Linked DNA regions of Caballeronia sp. LZ062. Each later gene encodes a partner of the first gene's protein in a complex. Links are inferred from orthologs where the notes say so. Each region holds a gene or a part of one and is shown on either strand. Other genes may lie near its edges. The genes, in order: mnmG and mnmE.

Evidence for each region.
Region 2: the proteins of mnmG (region 1) and mnmE are in contact, whole or in part, in a solved structure (PDB 9HIP), measured with the Escherichia coli proteins. The link is inferred for Caballeronia sp. LZ062 from one-to-one orthologs.

What each region holds. Positions count from the first base shown.
Region 1 is NZ_JARTWB010000002.1:2,645,611-2,654,637, forward strand. Bases 3,636-6,548 are described here. They hold mnmG (tRNA uridine-5-carboxymethylaminomethyl(34) synthesis enzyme MnmG), read left to right. Parts: upstream 3,636-4,067; coding sequence 4,068-6,029; downstream 6,030-6,548. Other genes in these bases: P9239_RS18430 (ABC transporter ATP-binding protein), read left to right, coding at 3,636-3,910; rsmG (16S rRNA (guanine(527)-N(7))-methyltransferase RsmG), read left to right, coding at 6,026-6,548. In the rest of the region: P9239_RS18415 (ABC transporter substrate-binding protein), read left to right, coding at 1-207; P9239_RS18420 (branched-chain amino acid ABC transporter permease), read left to right, coding at 321-1,376; P9239_RS18425 (branched-chain amino acid ABC transporter ATP-binding protein/permease), read left to right, coding at 1,380-3,164; more of P9239_RS18430, read left to right, coding at 3,164-3,635; more of rsmG, read left to right, coding at 6,549-6,676; P9239_RS18445 (ParA family protein), read left to right, coding at 6,739-7,554; P9239_RS18450 (ParB/RepB/Spo0J family partition protein), read left to right, coding at 7,551-8,450; P9239_RS18455 (SLC13 family permease), read left to right, coding at 8,490-9,027. UniProt on the Escherichia coli protein: NAD-binding protein involved in the addition of a carboxymethylaminomethyl (cmnm) group at the wobble position (U34) of certain tRNAs, forming tRNA-cmnm(5)s(2)U34.
Region 2 is NZ_JARTWB010000002.1:2,516,343-2,525,352, forward strand. What follows is about bases 2,202-5,097. They hold mnmE (tRNA uridine-5-carboxymethylaminomethyl(34) synthesis GTPase MnmE), read left to right. Parts: upstream 2,202-2,903; coding sequence 2,904-4,292; downstream 4,293-5,097. Other genes in these bases: P9239_RS17820 (transcriptional regulator), read right to left, coding at 2,202-2,609; P9239_RS17830 (SgcJ/EcaC family oxidoreductase), read right to left, coding at 4,296-4,769; P9239_RS17835 (LysE family translocator), read right to left, coding at 4,766-5,097. Outside these bases: membrane protein insertase YidC, read left to right, coding at 1-1,430; P9239_RS17815 (hypothetical protein), read right to left, coding at 1,519-2,013; more of P9239_RS17820, read right to left, coding at 2,193-2,201; more of P9239_RS17835, read right to left, coding at 5,098-5,392; surface attachment protein Sap1, read left to right, coding at 5,784-6,128; P9239_RS17845 (YaeQ family protein), read left to right, coding at 6,339-6,890; BREX system Lon protease-like protein BrxL, read right to left, coding at 7,479-9,010. UniProt on the Escherichia coli protein: Exhibits a very high intrinsic GTPase hydrolysis rate. Involved in the addition of a carboxymethylaminomethyl (cmnm) group at the wobble position (U34) of certain tRNAs, forming tRNA-cmnm(5)s(2)U34.

The DNA.
Region 1 (9,027 bases):
CGCGCGATTCCCGAGGCGCTCAAAAAGGGCCAGCCGGGCACGCCCGAGTTCCGTGAGGCGCTGCGCGCGGCGCTGGAGAATCTCAAAGACTTGCCGGTCTCGCACGGCATCATGAATACGACGCCGACGGACCACAACGGCTTCGACGACCGCGCTCGCGTGATGGTGCAGATCGTCGACGGCAAGTGGAAGCTGCTGAACGACTGACCGCGCAGGTCATTTTCAAGATAGAGAAGCGGCGCGCCGATGGTGCGCCGCTTTTCCCATGTTCATCGGCCGAACGCGGCCCTCGTGTTTCAAAGAAGCTCTGAAGAGGAAGTATGGACTTTTCGATTGCGGCGATTCTCGCGCAAGACGGCATCACGACGGGCGCGATTTACGCGTTGCTTGCGCTCGCGCTGGTGCTCGTATTTTCCGTGACTCGCGTTATTTTCATTCCGCAGGGCGAGTTCGTCGCGTATGGCGCGCTCACGCTGGCCGCGCTTCAAACGCAGAAGCTGCCGGCAACGTGTTTTCTGCTCATCGCGATGGGCGTCGGTTGTTTCGTCGCCGAAGTCGCTGGCATCGTGCGCCATCCGGCGCGGCATCATCGGATAGGGCGGCTCTTGGCGGTGCTCGCGGGCAAGTATCTGTTGTTCCCGGTCGCGGTATGGGCGCTGACGCAAGCGGTCTTCACGCAGGCGCTGCCGATGATCGCGCAGATCGCGCTGACGCTTTTGATCGTCGTGCCGATGGGGCCGTTCGTGTATCGGCTGGCGTATGAGCCGATCGCAGAGGCGAGCACGCTGTTGCTGCTGATCGTGGCGGTTGCCGTGCACTTCGCGATGGTCGGCCTGGGGCTCGTCATGTTCGGCGCGGAAGGGTCCCGCACGACGGCGTTTTCCGACGCCAATTTCAACGTCGGCAGCGTGTCGATATCCGGGCAGAGTCTGTGGGTCGTCGGGACGGCGCTCGTGCTGATCGTCGCGCTGTACTTCTATTTCGACCGCTCGCTTTCCGGCAAGGCGTTGCGCGCGACGTCGGTGAACCGGCTGGGCGCGCGGCTCGTGGGCATCGGCACCACGCAGGCGGGGCGTCTGGCGTTCACGCTTGCGGCGGGCTTGGGCGCGCTGTGCGGCGTTTTGGTCGCGCCTATCACGACCATCTACTACGACTCGGGCTTTCTGATCGGCCTGAAGGGCTTCGTCGGCGCAATCGTCGGCGGTCTCGTGAGCTACCCGCTCGCCGCAGCCGGCTCGCTGCTCGTCGGGCTGCTCGAGTCGTATTCCTCGTTTTGGGCGAGCGCGTACAAGGAGGTCATCGTTTTCACGCTCATCATTCCGGTGCTGCTATGGCGAAGCCTGGCGAGCCCGCATTCCGACGAAGACGAGGAGTAAGCCATGACCTTTCTCCATCGATATCGCTTCTTCTGGCTCTTTCTTCTGGTCGTGTTCGCGCTGCCGGTGCTGCCCGGGCCGGTCGCCGTGCCGGAGTACTGGATCACGCTGCTCAATTACATCGGCCTCTATTCGATTGTCGCGATAGGGCTCGTGCTCCTGACCGGCATCGGCGGCATGACGAGCTTCGGACAGGCTGCGTTCGTCGGTGTCGGCGCGTATGCCACCGCGTTCCTGACGACGCGCTACGGCGTCTCGCCGTGGCTTGCGTTGATCGCGGGCGTTGTGCTGACGGCGTTCATCGCGCTCCTGCTCGGACTCGTCACGATGCGGCTTTCCGGGCACTTCCTGCCGCTCGGCACCATTGCGTGGGGGCTGTCGCTGTTCTATCTGTTCGGGAACATGGAATTGCTCGGCAAGTACGACGGCATCAACGGAATTCCGGTGCTGAACGTGTTCGGGTGGCAGCTTGAGTCGGGAAGGAACATCTACTATCTGATCTGGGCGGTCGTGTTGCTGGCCGTCGTCTCTGTTCAGAATCTGCTTAATAGTCGTCCGGGCCGCGCCATCCGCGCGCTACGCGGCGGCGGCGTCATGGCCGAAGCGATGGGTGTCAATACGGCGTGGATGCGCGTCGTCATCTTTATCTATGCTGCGGTCCTTGCGTCTATCTCCGGTTTTCTTTACGCGCACTTGCAGCGCGCAGTGAATCCGACGCCGTTCGGCCTGAACCACGGCATCGAGTTCCTGTTCATGGCGGTGGTCGGCGGGGTGTCGCACGTCTGGGGTGCGATTCTCGGCGCGACGATCCTCACCGTGCTGCAAGACTATCTGCAGACGCTGCTGCCTAAGCTCATCGGTGCGAACGGCAATTTTGAGATTATCGTCTTCGGCGTCGTGATGGTTCTCTTGCTTCAATATGCGCGGCAGGGCGTGTGGCCGTTCGTGGCGCGGCTGTTTCCTCGCGGGCCACGCGCGCATGTTCCCGAGAACGGCGAGCTGTTGCCGCAGCGCAGCAAACCGGCGGCCGGCGAGCCATTGCTGGTCGTCGATCAGGCGCGCAAGCAGTTCGGCGGCCTTGTCGCGGTGAACGACGTCAGTTTCGACGTCAAGGCAGGCGAGATCATCGGTTTGATTGGTCCGAATGGCGCAGGCAAGTCCACGACTTTCAACCTCGTGACCGGCGTGCTGCAAGCGACGAGCGGTGCGATCACGTTTCACGGTGAACGTATCGACAAGTTCAGTTCGCGCGAGATCGTGAAACGCGGCATCGGACGCACGTTCCAGCACGTCAAGATGCTGCCGGGTATGACGGTGCTGGAGAACGTTGCGATCGGTGCGCACCTGCGGGGCAGTACCGGCGTCTGGCGAAGCGTTGTGCGGCTGAATGCAGCGGAGGAAGCGCGACTGATGTACGAGGCGGCGAGGCAGATCGAGCGCGTTGGTCTTGGCCAGCACCTGTACGCGGAGGCGGGCAGTCTCGCGCTAGGACAACAGCGCATTCTGGAGATTGCGCGAGCGCTGTGCTGTGACCCGACCTTGTTGCTGCTGGACGAACCTGCCGCAGGCCTCCGCTACAAGGAAAAGCAGCAACTCGCCGACCTGCTTCGCAAGCTGCGTGCAGAAGGCATGAGCATTTTGCTCGTCGAACACGACATGGACTTCGTGATGAACCTGACTGACCGGCTCGTCGTGATGGAATTCGGTACGAAGATCGCCGAGGGGCTGCCGAAGGACGTGCAGGAGAATCCAGCGGTACTGGAAGCGTATCTGGGCGGGGTGGAGTGATGGCCGAATTTGTTCTAGAAGTAAGCGACCTTTCTGCGCGGTACGGCAAGGTCGAAGCGCTGCACAACAGCAACTTGCGGGTCGCTGCGGGGCAGATCGTATCCGTGATCGGGCCGAACGGCGCCGGGAAGTCGACTCTGCTCAATGCAATCATGGGAGCATTGCCGCAGACAGGCCACGCGAAGGGCGTCGTCCGTTATCTGGGCGAAGACGTATCGGCGCTGGCTGTTGAGCGGCGCGTCGCACGTGGAATGTGTCTGGTGCCGGAAAAGCGCGAGCTATTCTCGACGATGACGGTGGAGGACAACCTCGTGCTTGGCGCGTATCGCAGAAAGCGCGCGGGCGAGCGCAATTATCTCGATCAACTGGATCATGTATTTGCGCTTTTTCCCCGGCTCAAGGAACGGCGGAAGCAGGCCGCCGGTACGCTTTCCGGAGGCGAGCGGCAAATGCTGGCGGTGGGTCGGGCGCTGATGGGCAAGCCGCGGCTTCTCATGTTGGACGAGCCCAGTCTTGGGCTTGCGCCGCTCATCGTCAAAGAAATTTTCCAGATCGTCAGCGCGCTGAAGCAGACAGGCGTTGCGACGCTACTGATCGAACAGAACGCCCGTGCCGCGTTGCAGATTTCCGATTACGGGTACGTCCTCGAGACTGGTGAGGTGGCCCTGGAAGGTAAGGCCGACGACCTGCGGCACAACCCTCAAGTCATCGAGACGTATTTGGGGCTGACGAAGAAAGTCGCCTAGTGTCGGTCGCTAAGGCAAGTTGTGGATGGCGTGTTTCACGTGAAACACGCCATTTTTTTCGCCGGCCAAGCGACGCACCGAAAACGCACCGCCGCGATGCCTATATAATCCTGCGATATTCCTTCTTTGCTTCGTGTCGTTCGTACACGATATCCCCATGCTTTATCCCACAGAATTCGATGTGATCGTCGTTGGCGGCGGTCACGCAGGTACCGAGGCCGCATTGGCGTCGGCGCGGATAGGTTGCAAAACGCTGCTTTTAACCCACAACATCGAGACGCTTGGCCAGATGAGCTGCAATCCGTCGATTGGCGGCATCGGAAAGGGCCACCTCGTCAAAGAAGTCGACGCTCTGGGCGGCGCAATGGCCGCCGCGACGGATGAGTCTGGCATCCAGTTCCGCATTCTCAATTCGTCGAAGGGGCCGGCCGTCCGGGCCACGCGCGCTCAGGCAGACCGCGTACTTTATAAGCAGGCAATCCGGCATCGTCTGGAAAACCAGCCGAACCTTTGGCTGTTCCAACAGGCGGTTGACGATTTGATGGTGGAGGGCGATCGCGTCGTCGGCGCTGTCACGCAGGTCGGTTTGCGCTTTCGGGCGCGCGCCGTGGTGCTGACGGCGGGCACGTTCCTCGACGGAAAGATTCACGTCGGCCTGAACAATTACGTCGGTGGTCGCGCGGGCGATCCAGCGGCAGCGTCGTTGTCGGCGCGTCTGAAGGAACTCAAGCTGCCCCAAGGTCGACTCAAAACGGGCACGCCGCCGCGCATCGACGGACGAACCATCGACTTTTCGGTGCTCGAAGAGCAGCCGGGCGACCTCGATCCGATTCCGGTGTTCTCGTTTCTCGGCAGAGTAGAGCAGCACCCGCGCCAGATGCCGTGTTGGGTGACGCACACCAACGCCCGCACGCACGACATCATTCGCTCCGGCCTGGACCGCTCGCCGATGTACACGGGCGTGATCGAGGGCGTCGGACCGCGTTATTGCCCGTCGATTGAAGACAAGATCCACCGGTTTGCGTCGAAGGACGCGCATCAAATCTTCCTTGAACCGGAAGGCCTGTCGACCAATGAGTTCTATCCAAACGGCATCTCGACGAGCCTGCCTTTCGACGTTCAACTCGAACTCGTCCGCTCGATGCGTGGCCTCGAGCACGCCCATATCCTGCGGCCCGGCTACGCCATCGAGTATGACTACTTCGATCCGCGCGCGCTGAAGGCGTCGCTAGAGACGAAGGCGATCAACGGCTTGTTCTTTGCCGGTCAGATAAACGGCACGACGGGCTACGAAGAAGCGGCGGCACAAGGGCTTCTTGCGGGAATCAACGCCGGTCTACAAGTTCAGGGCAAGGAAGCGTGGTGTCCACGGCGCGATCAAGCCTACCTTGGCGTCCTCGTTGACGACTTGGTAACGCGCGGCGTGTCCGAGCCGTACCGCATGTTCACGAGCAGGGCAGAGTATCGCCTGTCGCTGCGCGAGGATAACGCGGACATGCGGCTGACGGGAATCGGCCGCGAGCTGGGCGTGATCGACGACGTTCGTTGGGACGCTTTCAGCCGCAAACGCGATGCTGTTTCACGTGAAACAGAACGGCTTCGCTCGACGTGGGTCAATCCCAAGACGCTACCGGCGGAAGAAGCGACGGCGCTGCTGGGCAAGCCGATCGATCATGAGTACAGCCTCGCGGATCTGCTACGGCGCCCCGGCGTGTATTACGACGGCATCTGCGCGTTGCGCGGCAACTCGTGTGGCCCGGACGCACCGCTCGCGGACGATCCCGTCTTGCTCGCCCAGATCAAGGAGCAGATCGAGATCGGCGTGAAGTACCAAGGCTACATAGATCGACAAGCAGATGAGATCGTCCGAAACGGCGCGCAGGAAAATACGCGCTTGCCGGAGGGAATCGACTATGCCGACGTGCGCGGCTTGTCATTCGAGGCGCGCCAGAAACTGACGCAGCATCGCCCGGAGACGATCGGGCAGGCTTCCCGCATCTCCGGCATCACGCCGGCCGCAATCTCGCTGCTGATGGTGCACCTGAAGCGCGGCCTCGGTCGACGAGGCAGAGGCGCGAGCGGCGACGATCAAACGCCTACGACGACGGCGGTGCAATGACCGACCTCGATTCGATGCTCGACCAAGGAGCGGTCGAACTTGGCGTCACACTGTCGGCCGATCAGAAGAGGATGCTGCTCGATTACGTCGCGCTGTTGAGCAAATGGAACGCCGTCTATAACCTGACGGCGATTCGTGATCCGCGTCAGATGCTCGTGCAGCACATTCTGGATTCGCTGGCGGTTTTGCCTGCGATTGGGTCGCGCGGCGCGTCGACGGTGCTGGACGTCGGCTCGGGTGGAGGGCTGCCGGGCATTGTGCTCGCGATTGCTTTGCCGCATGTCCGCGTGACGCTCAACGACATCGTTCACAAGAAGACGGCGTTCCAGTCCCAAGCGAAGGCGCAACTCGGGCTCTCGAACTTGTCAGTTGTCACAGGCCGCGTCGAGATGCTGCAGCCGGGCGTCGAAGTACCGGAAAAATTCGATGTGATCGTCTCGCGCGCGTTCGCAGAGCTCGCGGATTTCGTTACACTTGCGCGACACCTCGTTGCGAGCGACGGCTGCATGCTCGCAATGAAAGGCGTCAAACCCGACGCCGAGATCGCCCGCCTGCCGCAAGGGGCGCAGGTCGCGGGCATCGAACGCCTCGCCGTGCCGTTCCTCGACGCGGAGCGGCATCTCATCGAAATCGTCTTCGATGCATGAACGCGTGCAGCAATCCAGCCCATGCTGATCTTCTGACAGCGAAGAAACGAGGACACTAAACGATGGCAAAAATCTTCTGCGTCGCGAATCAGAAGGGCGGCGTTGGAAAGACGACGACAGCGGTCAATCTTGCAGCCAGCCTCAGCGGTCTCGGGCAGCGCGTGCTACTGATCGACCTCGACCCGCAAGGCAATGCGACGATGGGTAGCGGCGTCGACAAGGCCGCCTGCGAGAACACGGTGTACGAAGTGCTGGTGGACGGCGTCACGTTACGCCAGGCGCGTGTGCGCCCCGAGGCGGTCGGCTACGACGTGTTGCCCGCCAATCGCGAGCTGGCGGGTGCGGAAGTGGAGTTGGTCGGCATGGAGAACCGCGAACGCATTCTTCGCGCCGCGATAGCCGACATAGCCGATGACTATGATTTCGTGCTCATCGATTGTCCGCCAGCGCTGTCCCTGTTGACGCTCAATGCGCTGTGCGCTGCGCACGGCGTCGTCATTCCGATGCAGTGCGAGTACTTCGCGCTCGAGGGGCTTTCGGACCTCGTCAACACCATCAAGCAGATTCACGCCAATCTGAACCGCGACCTCAAGGTAATCGGCCTGCTGCGCGTGATGTTCGATCCGCGCATCACGCTCCAGCAGCAAGTGTCGGATCAATTGAAGGCGCATTTCGGCGACAAAGTATTCGATGTGGTCATTCCCCGCAACGTGCGTCTTGCCGAGGCGCCGAGCTACGGATTACCGGGCGTCGTGTTCGACAAGGCGTCGCGCGGCGCACAGGCGTACATGCAGTTCGGCACGGAAATGATCGAGCGCGTGCGTGCGCTCCAACCCCATTCGATGCGGCAGGAAACGCCGACGGAGGAATCGAAATGAACGCTGTAATGAAGAAAAAGGGTTTGGGCCGCGGTCTGGACGCATTGCTGGGCGGCAGCGTCGACATTACGGAAGCCGTGCGCGGAGAGGGAATGCCGACGGTGCTCGCGCTCGACAAGCTGCAAGCAGGCAAATATCAACCGCGTACCCGCATGGACGAAGGCGCGTTGCAGGAACTGGCCGCGAGCATCCGCGCGCAGGGGCTCATGCAACCGATTCTCGTGCGCTCGGTGGGCGCGGATCAATTCGAGATCATTGCGGGCGAGCGGCGTTTCCGCGCGGCGCGTCTTGCCGGTCTGGACGAAGTGCCGGTGCTGGTGAAGAACGTGCCCGATCAGGCCGCCGCCGCCATGGCGCTGATCGAAAACATCCAGCGGGAAGATCTGAATCCGCTGGAAGAAGCGCAGGGCATCCAGCGCTTGCTCGACGAATTCAGCTTCACGCATGAACAGGCGGCCGAGGCAGTCGGGCGCTCGCGCAGCGCGGTGTCGAATCTGCTGCGCTTGCTGAACCTGGCATCGCCCGTTCAGACGATGCTGCTTGCCGGCGACCTCGACATGGGCCACGCGCGCGCGCTGCTGTCGGTGGATGCGGCCACGCAGATCCAGCTCGCGAATCATGTGGTGAACCGCCGCTTGTCGGTGCGCGAAACCGAGCGCCTCGTCGCCGCGACCTTGAAGCAGACGCCCGCCAAAGCGCGTCCGGCAAGCGACGGTGGTCGCGATACCCGTCGGCTGGAAGAAGAGCTGTCGGACCTGCTTGCCGCAAGCGTCAAGATCAAAGTCGGGGGCCGCGGGCGCGGCAAGGTGACGATCGACTTCGGCAATCTGGACGCACTCGAAGGCATCCTCACGAAGCTGCGCGGCAGCATTGAAACGCCGACGACCGCTGCCTGACGCCTAAGGCTCAACTTGTCCGAACTCGATGCAAAGGGCGTGCGCCCCGACTTTCTGACGCGCATCTGGAACGCGGTTTCGAAGGAGCCGGTGCTCGCCATCCTCGTGTGCGCGCTGGTAGTCGTCCAGATCGCGCATCCGCGACCGTTGACGTCGCTGCCCGCTCTCGTCGACTGGCAGACGGTGTTGACGCTCGCCGGATTGCTGATCCTGACCAAAGCGATCGAATTGTCAGGATTCCTAATGTGGGCGGCGCGTCGGCTGGTGCATCGGATACACGGCGAGCGCGGACTCGCGCTTCTGCTGGTCGCGCTCGCGGCAGGCCTGTCCACGCTGCTGACAAACGACGTCGCGCTCTTCGCAGTCGTGCCGCTTGCGCTGTCGCTGAACAAACTCGCGCCGCTGCCGATCAAGCGGCTCGTGATCGTGATTGCGCTCGCCGTGAACGCTGGCTCGATCCTTACACCGCTCGGCAATCCTCAAAATTTGTTTCTCTGGCAGACGAGCGGGGTGTCCTTCGGTGCGTTCGTATGGAAGCTGCTGCCTTTATGCGCCGCGCTGATGGCGCTGCTGTTCG
Region 2 (9,010 bases), 130 kb from region 1 along the record:
CTTCGCAACTCGTGAAGTTCACGACGGACGTGTATTCCGGTGAAATCGACACGCGCGGCGGCACCCTCTCGAAGCTCTCGCTGCTGAAAGAAGGCGACGGCAAGCAGCCCGACCTCTACATCACGCTCTTCGATCACACCGCGAACCATACGTACCTTGCGCGCACCGGCCTGCTCGGCGGCGACTTCCCGAATCACAACGACATCTTCACGGCGGTGCCGGGCCAGACGTCGCTGTCGGGCGACGCGAAGACGCTGACGCTCGCGTTCGAGTCGCCGGTGAAGGGCGGCGTGAAGGTCGTGAAGACGTACACGTTCACGCGCGGCAGCTACGTGATCAATGTCGACACGAAGATCCAGAACGTCGGCAACGCGCCGGTCGCGCCGAAGCTCTACATGGAACTCGTGCGCGACAACACGCCCGTCGAGACGCCGCGCTTCTCGCACACGTTCATCGGGCCGGCTGTCTACACGGACCAGAAGCACTTCCAGAAGATCGATTTCAGCGACATCGACAAGAACAAGGCCACGTTCGAGCCGTCCGCGAACAATGGCTGGATTGCGATGGTGCAGCACTACTTCGCGTCCGCGTGGATTCCGAAGGAAGGCGCGCAGCGCGATATCTACGTGCAGAAGATCGACCCGAACCTGTATCGCGTCGGCGTGCAGCAGCCGGTGCAGACCATCGCGCCGGGACAAAGCGTGAACGTCGATGCGCGTCTTTTCGCCGGTCCGGAAGAAGAGCGCATGCTGGAAGGCATCGCGCCGGGTCTGGAACTGGTGAAGGACTACGGCATGGTGACGATCATCGCCAAGCCGCTTTTCTGGCTGCTCGAGAAGATCCACGGTTTCGTCGGCAACTGGGGCTGGGCGATCGTGCTCTTGACGCTGCTCATCAAGGCGGTGTTCTTCCCGCTCTCGGCGGCGAGCTACAAGTCGATGGCGCGCATGAAGGAAATCACGCCGCGCATGCAGCAGATTCGCGAACGCTTCAAGAGCGATCCGCAGAAGATGAACGCGCAGTTGATGGAGCTGTACAAGACCGAGAAGGTGAATCCGTTCGGCGGCTGCCTGCCGGTGGTGATTCAGATTCCGGTGTTCATTTCGCTGTACTGGGTGCTGCTGTCGTCGGTGGAAATGCGCGGCGCGCCGTGGATCGGCTGGATTCACGATCTGTCGCAACAGGACCCGTATTTCATTCTGCCGGTGTTGATGGCCGTGTCGATGTTCCTGCAAACGAAGCTGAACCCGACGCCGCCGGACCCCGTGCAAGCCAAGATGATGATGTTCATGCCGATCGCGTTCTCGGTCATGTTCTTCTTCTTCCCGGCGGGTCTCGTGCTGTATTACGTGGTGAACAACGTGCTGTCGATCGCGCAGCAGTACTACATCACGCGGATGATGGGACAGCGTAAGAAGAAGGTGGCTTGAGGTTTTGGCTGCTGGTTTGGATGTGGAAACGCCCGGCTTTGCCGGGCGTTTTTTTTTGCGCTGTTTGGCGCGTACCGCACCGCTTCTTTCACGATTCCTTTTTTCGTTGCGATGCGCCGCCGGAAAGATGGTCGCCGAGTCGTTCATCTAGCCGGTTCAGCTTGGCCAAAACAAGGTACGCGGCGGCCGTTGCCTCCCGAATATCGCGACGAAAAGCGTCCTCGTGTTCATAGCCTCCAAACGCCGGTACGGTTTCAGCCGCCTCCAGCCGGGTCGAGACATATGGCGTGATGTTCTCACCGTTCAACAGCATCGTTCCCCGGTGGCCGATGAGCATGGTCAACGAGGTCCGATTCTTTCCCCGCGGCATCGTCTTTGCATCGAACCAGTTCTTCACAGTCGTCGGCGTCACGCTCGCGTCCGGGTCCGCATGCGCGAGTGCGTGGACGAGATCGTCCGGATGTCCGACACGGAAAAGCTTTTGTTTGAAATAAGGAACGTCACGCTGGATGGTGTCGGCCACATCTGCGACCAGCAGCCGTAAGCCGCGCGCGAAATCCTGTTTTGTACGATTGGTCGCCATGCAGGTAGTGTCGTGGACATTCCAGTCCGCGTCTCCAAACTCGAATTTGCGATCTCCAATTCGAGTTTGTATCCGCAGCCGGACCGAGCCGAGGCCCTTGCACCGCAAGCTTTTGGCCCTCAACGGCACAGGATAAGTCTGGCGGAGAAGATTGAAAAATTTGGTCAAAGCCGGACGGCTTACCGCTTCATCGCCCCATAAAACTGGTCGATGAGCTCCTCCAGCAAATACCGATGATGCGGCGACAGCGCCTCGATCTTCGACGCAAGCTCCAGCGTGTCCTCGGACGCCGGGTACTTTTCGTCGCGCGCGAGAGGTTTTGGCGTGGCCTGCGTGCTGCCGCTCGGCGGAGGGCCGTAGTGCAGCCAGTGAAGATCTACCTTGAGCCATTCAGCGAGCGTCTGGAGTTTGTCGCTCGTGGGAATCGACCGCCCAGTTAGCCACTTGTGCGCGGTCTGCGGAGACACCGGCTCGCCGCGGTAGCGCAAATTGAATTTGTTCGCGAGATCGGTCGCACCCCGCATCTTCTCGGGCGAGCGGGCCATCGAAAATTTGAGCCGTTCTGAGAATTCGGCCTTCTCTTGCTGTGTTGGCATGCATGGAATTGTGCAAGGCAATCGCTGCCTGTACGTCAACCAACTACGCTACTTTTTACGCGTGTCAGATGGCATTTATCTTAGGCACGCGAGCAAGTTAGTTGCCTTATCGCAACCAAATATGCGCCCAAGTGCGCGGCCTAAGCCCAACAAGCGATTCTTTCGAGGAGCATCGCTACTCAGTCTGAATCGGAGCCGTATCTTGTTTAAGATAATGCAAGAATCGTCCGAGCGGAAACCTCAGAAGTGCCCGCGATACAATGCCCGCTCCCCGACGCCTCCGCTCCAACCGCCATGCTGACCAACGACACTGACCCCATCGTCGCAATCGCCACCGCGCCGGGGCGTGGCGGCATCGGCGTGGTGCGGCTGTCGTTCGGGCGCGCGGGCGAAGCCGCCGCGCAGCAGGCGATGCGCGCGCTATGCGGTCAGCTGCTTGCGCCAAGGCACGCGAGCTACGTGCCGTTCATCGACGGCAAGGGCGAGGCGCTCGACCGCGGCATCGCGCTGTACTTTCCCGCGCCGCATTCGTACACGGGCGAGCACGTTCTGGAGTTGCAAGGGCACGGCGGGCCGATCGTGCTGCAGCTGGTGCTGCAACGGGCGATCGAAGCGGGCAGCGACTTCGGCCTTCGTCTTGCGGAGCCGGGGGAGTTCACGCGGCGCGCCTTCCTGAACGACAAACTCGATCTCGCGCAGGCCGAAGCCGTCGCCGATCTCATCGAGGCCAGCACGGAAGCCGCCGCGCGTTCCGCCGGCCGCTCGCTGGAAGGCGCGTTTTCGCGCGAGATCCACGCGCTCGTCGAAGACGTGATCACGCTGCGGATGCTCGTCGAGGCGACGCTCGATTTTCCTGAGGAAGAGATCGACTTTCTGGAGGCCGCGGATGCTCGCGGCAAGCTCAGGCGCATTCGCGAACGTCTGGACCGCGTGCTGGCCGACGCCCGCCAAGGCGCGCTCTTGCGTGAGGGAATGTCGGTGGTGCTGGCAGGGCAGCCGAACGTCGGCAAGTCGTCGCTGCTCAATGCGCTCGCCGGCGCTGAACTCGCCATCGTCACGCCGATTGCAGGGACTACACGCGACAAGGTCGCGCAGACCATACAGGTCGAGGGCATTCCGCTGCACATCATCGACACGGCCGGCTTGCGCGAGACCGAAGACGAAGTGGAGCGCATCGGCATCGAACGGACGTGGGGCGAGATCGAGCGCGCGGACGTGGTGCTGCACTTGCTCGACGCTCGCACCGGCATGACGCCGGACGACGAGGCGATTGCGGCGCGATTTCCGCCCGGCGTGCCGGTCGTGCGCGTGCTGAACAAGACCGATCTCGCAGGCGCGCCCGCCGTCGTGCGCGACGGCGATGGTCACGCGCGCGAAGTGAACCTTTCCGCCAAAACGGGCGACGGCATCGCTCTGCTGCGTTCCGCGCTCTTGAAAATCGCCGGTTGGCAGGCCGGCGCCGAAAGCGTGTACCTGGCGCGTGAACGGCATCTCATCGCGCTACGCGAAGCCCGCGAACACCTTGCGCTCGCTGCCGATCACGCCAGTCAGCAATCGCAGGTGCTCGACCTTTTTGCCGAAGAATTGCGGCTCGCGCAGGACAAGCTCAACGCGATCACCGGCGAGTTCACGTCCGATGACCTGCTGGGCGTTATTTTCAGCCGCTTCTGTATCGGGAAATAGGTTTCACACGGCGCGGGGTTTTTCCAATTCGCGCAGCTCGGCCGTGAGCTTCTCGGCTTCGTCGGGCCGTCCGTGGAAGGCAGCGGGCGTGTTCTGCAGCATCTCGATTTCATACGCCCCGTCGTTGAGGGAAAGCACGAGCGTCTGCACCGCGTTGAGACGCGGATCGATTGCGTGTTGCCCGCGCGGCCACATGCCCGCCACTGCGCGCAGCAGCAGCAGCGCCTGCCCGGACGCCATCCGCCTGACCTCGCGGACCTTGCCGACGAAAAGCGGCGTCGGATGTTCCGCGAAAATCGGCTTTAGATGCGCCGAGATGCACGCCCGACCGTCGACTGCACTGCCGTCAAAACCGACGAGGCTGCCGCGCTCGGTGAAGCGCGCGGCCATCGCGGCGGCGTCCTGCCGGTTCCAGTCGTCCAACAGCGCGAAGTACACGCGTCGCGCGCTGGCTGTCCAGTCATCGGTTTGGTTCACGCTGCTTTCTTCCATGCTGCCGCGAAAATGCCCGCGCCCATCAGCAACGCGCCGCCGGTGCGGTTCACGGCGCGCTGCACCGATGGCTTGCGAATGGCGCGGCGCGCGCCGGACGCGAGCAGCGCATAGGCGAACGCATTGGCGGCCGCGATGCCGACGAAGGTGGCTTCGAGAATGGCGATTTGAGAGACGGTCGCCGCGTGCGGATCGATGAACTGCGGCACGAAGGCGACGAAGAAAATGATGCTCTTGGGATTGAGCGTCGTCACCGCGTAGGCGTGCGCCATGATGCGGCTCGTGCGTAATTCGCCGCTCGGCTCGACGGCGTCCGTGTCGACGACCGGCGCGCGCCACAACTTGATGCCCAGATAGAACAGATACGCCGCGCCGATCCATTTTACCGCCATGAAGAGTTCCGCCGACGCCGCGAGCAGTACGCCGAGACCGAGCATCGACGCGGTCATGGCCGTGAGATCGCCTAACGCGACGCCGAGCGTCGTGGCAAGCGCGTATTTGCGGCCATGTCCGAGCGCGTACGAGACGACGAGCAGTACCGTCGGGCCTGGAATTGCCACGAGAATCGCCGAGGCGATTGCAAACGGCAGCCATTGAGCGAGCGTCATTCCGATTTCTCCTGAGATCGATCCCGTCGATTTATCCACGAAGCGCCGCGTGTGGCAATAGGCCGTTCGGCTAGCTTCCGCCGCCGTGCATGGACTGTTATAGACGTTCGCTTTCCTACAGGAACCGCTCCTGCGGCGCATCAAACTCGCGGCGAGACAAATTGCCGCACGGATGCACTGGTTGTGATGCCTTTATTTCCGCTTCATCCGAATAAGCGGCCATTCGTCGTGATAGCGAACGTGCGTAATCTCAGAGATAACGCCTGCGACATTGCGTCTTGTTGCGTCCGCACACAACATGTGCTTGCAACTTAACGTCGCTCATTTAGCATGATTCGCAGCATGTTTTATATACGTTGCTACTTTCGCGGCTCTGCCGGAGGCTCTATTCATGAAGAAACGCACCAGTGCTGTCTTCGCCGTGGTGAGCTTGGTCGTCGCGGCGTCTGCGGCTTACGCGCAGGACAGCGCAATTCAGCCGCAGCAGACGTTCAAGTTCAGACCCAACTCGTACGGCTGTCTGTCGAAAGATAAATTCGATTCAGCGGATCAGCACGCGAGAGCCGGCGAACATCAGCAGATGCAGCAATTCTTCGAAGGTTACGAGTGCATATCGACGCCGGTCGGTTCGCATTTTCGCGTGGTGCGCGTGGTCGGCCATGACGTCGAATTCGTGAATGCCGCGAATAGCGATACGCAAGGCATGTGGACCGCGGACCGATTCATCGACCAATAAACGGGTCGAATTCGCGCGCGCGAAAATCGCCTCCGAAAAGGACGCGGCCAGCCGGTCGGGCTGACCGCGCGATATCTGCTTCCAATTGCGCATCGTTTCGCCGCACAATGACGGGCTCGTCGCGTCCGATGTGCGGCTTCTCGCCGTTGCGCCGTGCCGCTTTCCAATCTCATTCGAATCGCCGGTCGCGCGCACCGGTGACATTGCTGCATGGCTCTCAAATCCACCATTTACAAGGCCGATCTTCAGATTGCCGACATGGATCGTCACTACTTTGGCGACCACTCCTTGACCATTGCGCGGCATCCGTCGGAAACCGATGAACGCATGATGATTCGCGTCGCGGCGTTCGGCCTTTTCGCCAACGAGCGACTGGAATTCTGCAAGGGCCTCTCCGATACGGACGAGCCTGATCTGTGGCAGAAAGATCTCACCGGCCAGATCGAATTGTGGATCGACGCGGGTCAACCGGACGAGCGACGCATCGCGAAGGCGAGCGGGCGTGCTGAGCGCGTCGTGGTGATCGCGTATGCGGGAAAGACGGCGGACATATGGTGGCAAGGCGTGCGGGCGAAGGTCGAGCGCCTGCAGAACGTGGCGGTGTGGTCGCTTGCGGACGGCGTAGCGGACGCGCTCGGCAAGCTAGCCGAACGGACGATGCGTTTGCAACTGACGGTGCAGGACGGCGAGGCGTCGCTCGGCAGCGCGACCGTCGATCCGGTGGCGATTCGATGGAACGTGCTGAAGGCGCCGGGGGAGTGAGAGGGGCGCTTTTGGATTCGATCATGCTGCGTTTGGGATCAAGCGGGCACGGCGAAGGATCGAGGGCGTTGGCGTTTGGATGCTGCGGTTCATCGCCTGGCGCGACGGCTAAGATGCGGAGCGAAGGTTGCGGCGTGCGGCGGCAACCTCTCTTGCCGCCGGTCGATGGACGCGCCTGCGGCAGGCAGATCGGCGAGGAGCGCCTGCGCGCATCTACAGGACACTTATACGGCGGTCTCTTGGTCGACGGAGTGACGTTAGCGGTGGATCATCGCGCCAAGGCAGGGCGCAGGAGATTGACGGCGGCGAATGATGGGCGTCGCTCAGGGGGCAGAGTGACGCGGCAAACGAAAAAGGGCTTGGCGCGATGCCAAACCCTTTGAGATTTCGTGGTGGAGAGGAGGACTATGCAACTGACATGCCAGGCGCAAGCCGGGCAAGCATCAAGCGGCACACAAACGCGCAGCTGCCCCCAGACATGCCCCCATATTTTGTTGCCTGCGCAAAAGGCCCGTCACCGGCGATCGCGCAATTCGGTCCAAACAATTATTTGTTGCGCACAAGCGACGCCTGTTTGTTGATTTCAGCTCACTCAGCCATCGCTTTAATCAAGGCATCCTTGGCATCCGAATAGAACTGGATGTCGACCTTGGTTGCCATATCGTCAGATAAATCGACCAATTGGCGCCTACACGCCACCGGCATAAGAAGCGACGTCGCCCCCTTCTCCACAGCAACCTCCGCAATCGCGACGGCGTTGTGAAAAGGCTCGATCGAGCCACCAAGATTGATCTCGCCAACAATGATCAAACCGCCGCGCACGCTGCGCTTCAACAGCGACGTACATAGGGCGACCAAGCAGGCAACGCCCAGCTTCGCACCGGACTTACCGGAGTCAAATGCTCGAAGCTGCACAGTGAACTCATGCTGACGCGGCTCCTTGTCACCAACCAACTGTAATGCCCTAGCGTACAGGTTCTGCTCGGCGAAGCCTATGCTTTCCCGGAATGCAGGAGGGTTTGGTTTGTTGAGTACCTTCACGCCAGTTCCAGGGCCTTCGTTGACTTCAATGCGGTAAAGGCCAGCGCTTTCTTCACCGTTGCCGGGGCTTATGGTCCATACCTGTCCAGGTTCGAGCGGGTCGCCGCCGATGGCGTTGTCGCTTTGGAGCTCGGGCGTGGAAACAAACTTCTCAATACCGTCCGCGCCCATGCTGTAGCTGAAGTGTGTATTACGAAATTCTGCTGCACCCACGCGCTTTTGCTGCTCCTTCACCCTGCGACGCGCCTCCATGGCAACTCGAACGGCCCACTCTAGATCCTCGTCGGGGACCACAGCCTCTCCATTTGGATAGAGCAGTTTCAGTAGGCCGGAAACCGTCTTGTTGACCGCGTTAGTGTCGCGGCCAGACAGCGCACCACCAAAGCAGACTCGGTTCTGAAGCTCGCTCACACGACTCTGCTTTCGCAGCTGACTCCAACACTCGGACAAGAAGTCACTGACCAGGCCAAAGTGATTGGTCACCAGATCTTTGTTTATCTTCGGGACGTCCCACCCTGGCAGAAATGCGTGAATGCGGTCCATGAAGGCAGTGTCGTTGCGCATTTCCGGCGGCATGGGGCCAAACAGGTGCCCCGTTCGCTGCTGGTGTTCAACGTCGACATCGAAGTTGCCCACCATCACGATACTGCCGTCGGCGCGGATGCTCTCTTTTCCACGACTAAATTCGCCCGACTCCATGTAGCCCTTCATGATATTCACACCATCCTTTTGATCGAAGGAAATGCCCGACACCTCATCGAAGCAGACGACGTCATATTGACATACCAGCCCTCGGCGCCCCTTGGCCGTGTTCTCCACGAACATCTTGGCTACCGTAGCTTTCCCACCTGATACAAGGTGCGCATAAGGCGAGACCTGTTGAAACAGATGGCTTTTACCGGTGCCGCGAGGCCCTAGCTCCACTAGGTTGTAGTTGCTCTCGACGAACGGAACCATGCGTAGCATCAACGCGCTGATCTGGCGATCAGTTAGCCCGATAGGTTCAATACCAACAGATCGCAGCAGGAAGTTCTTCCAATTTTCGGTCGAAAACGCTTGACGGGCCTTCGTCAGAGTAT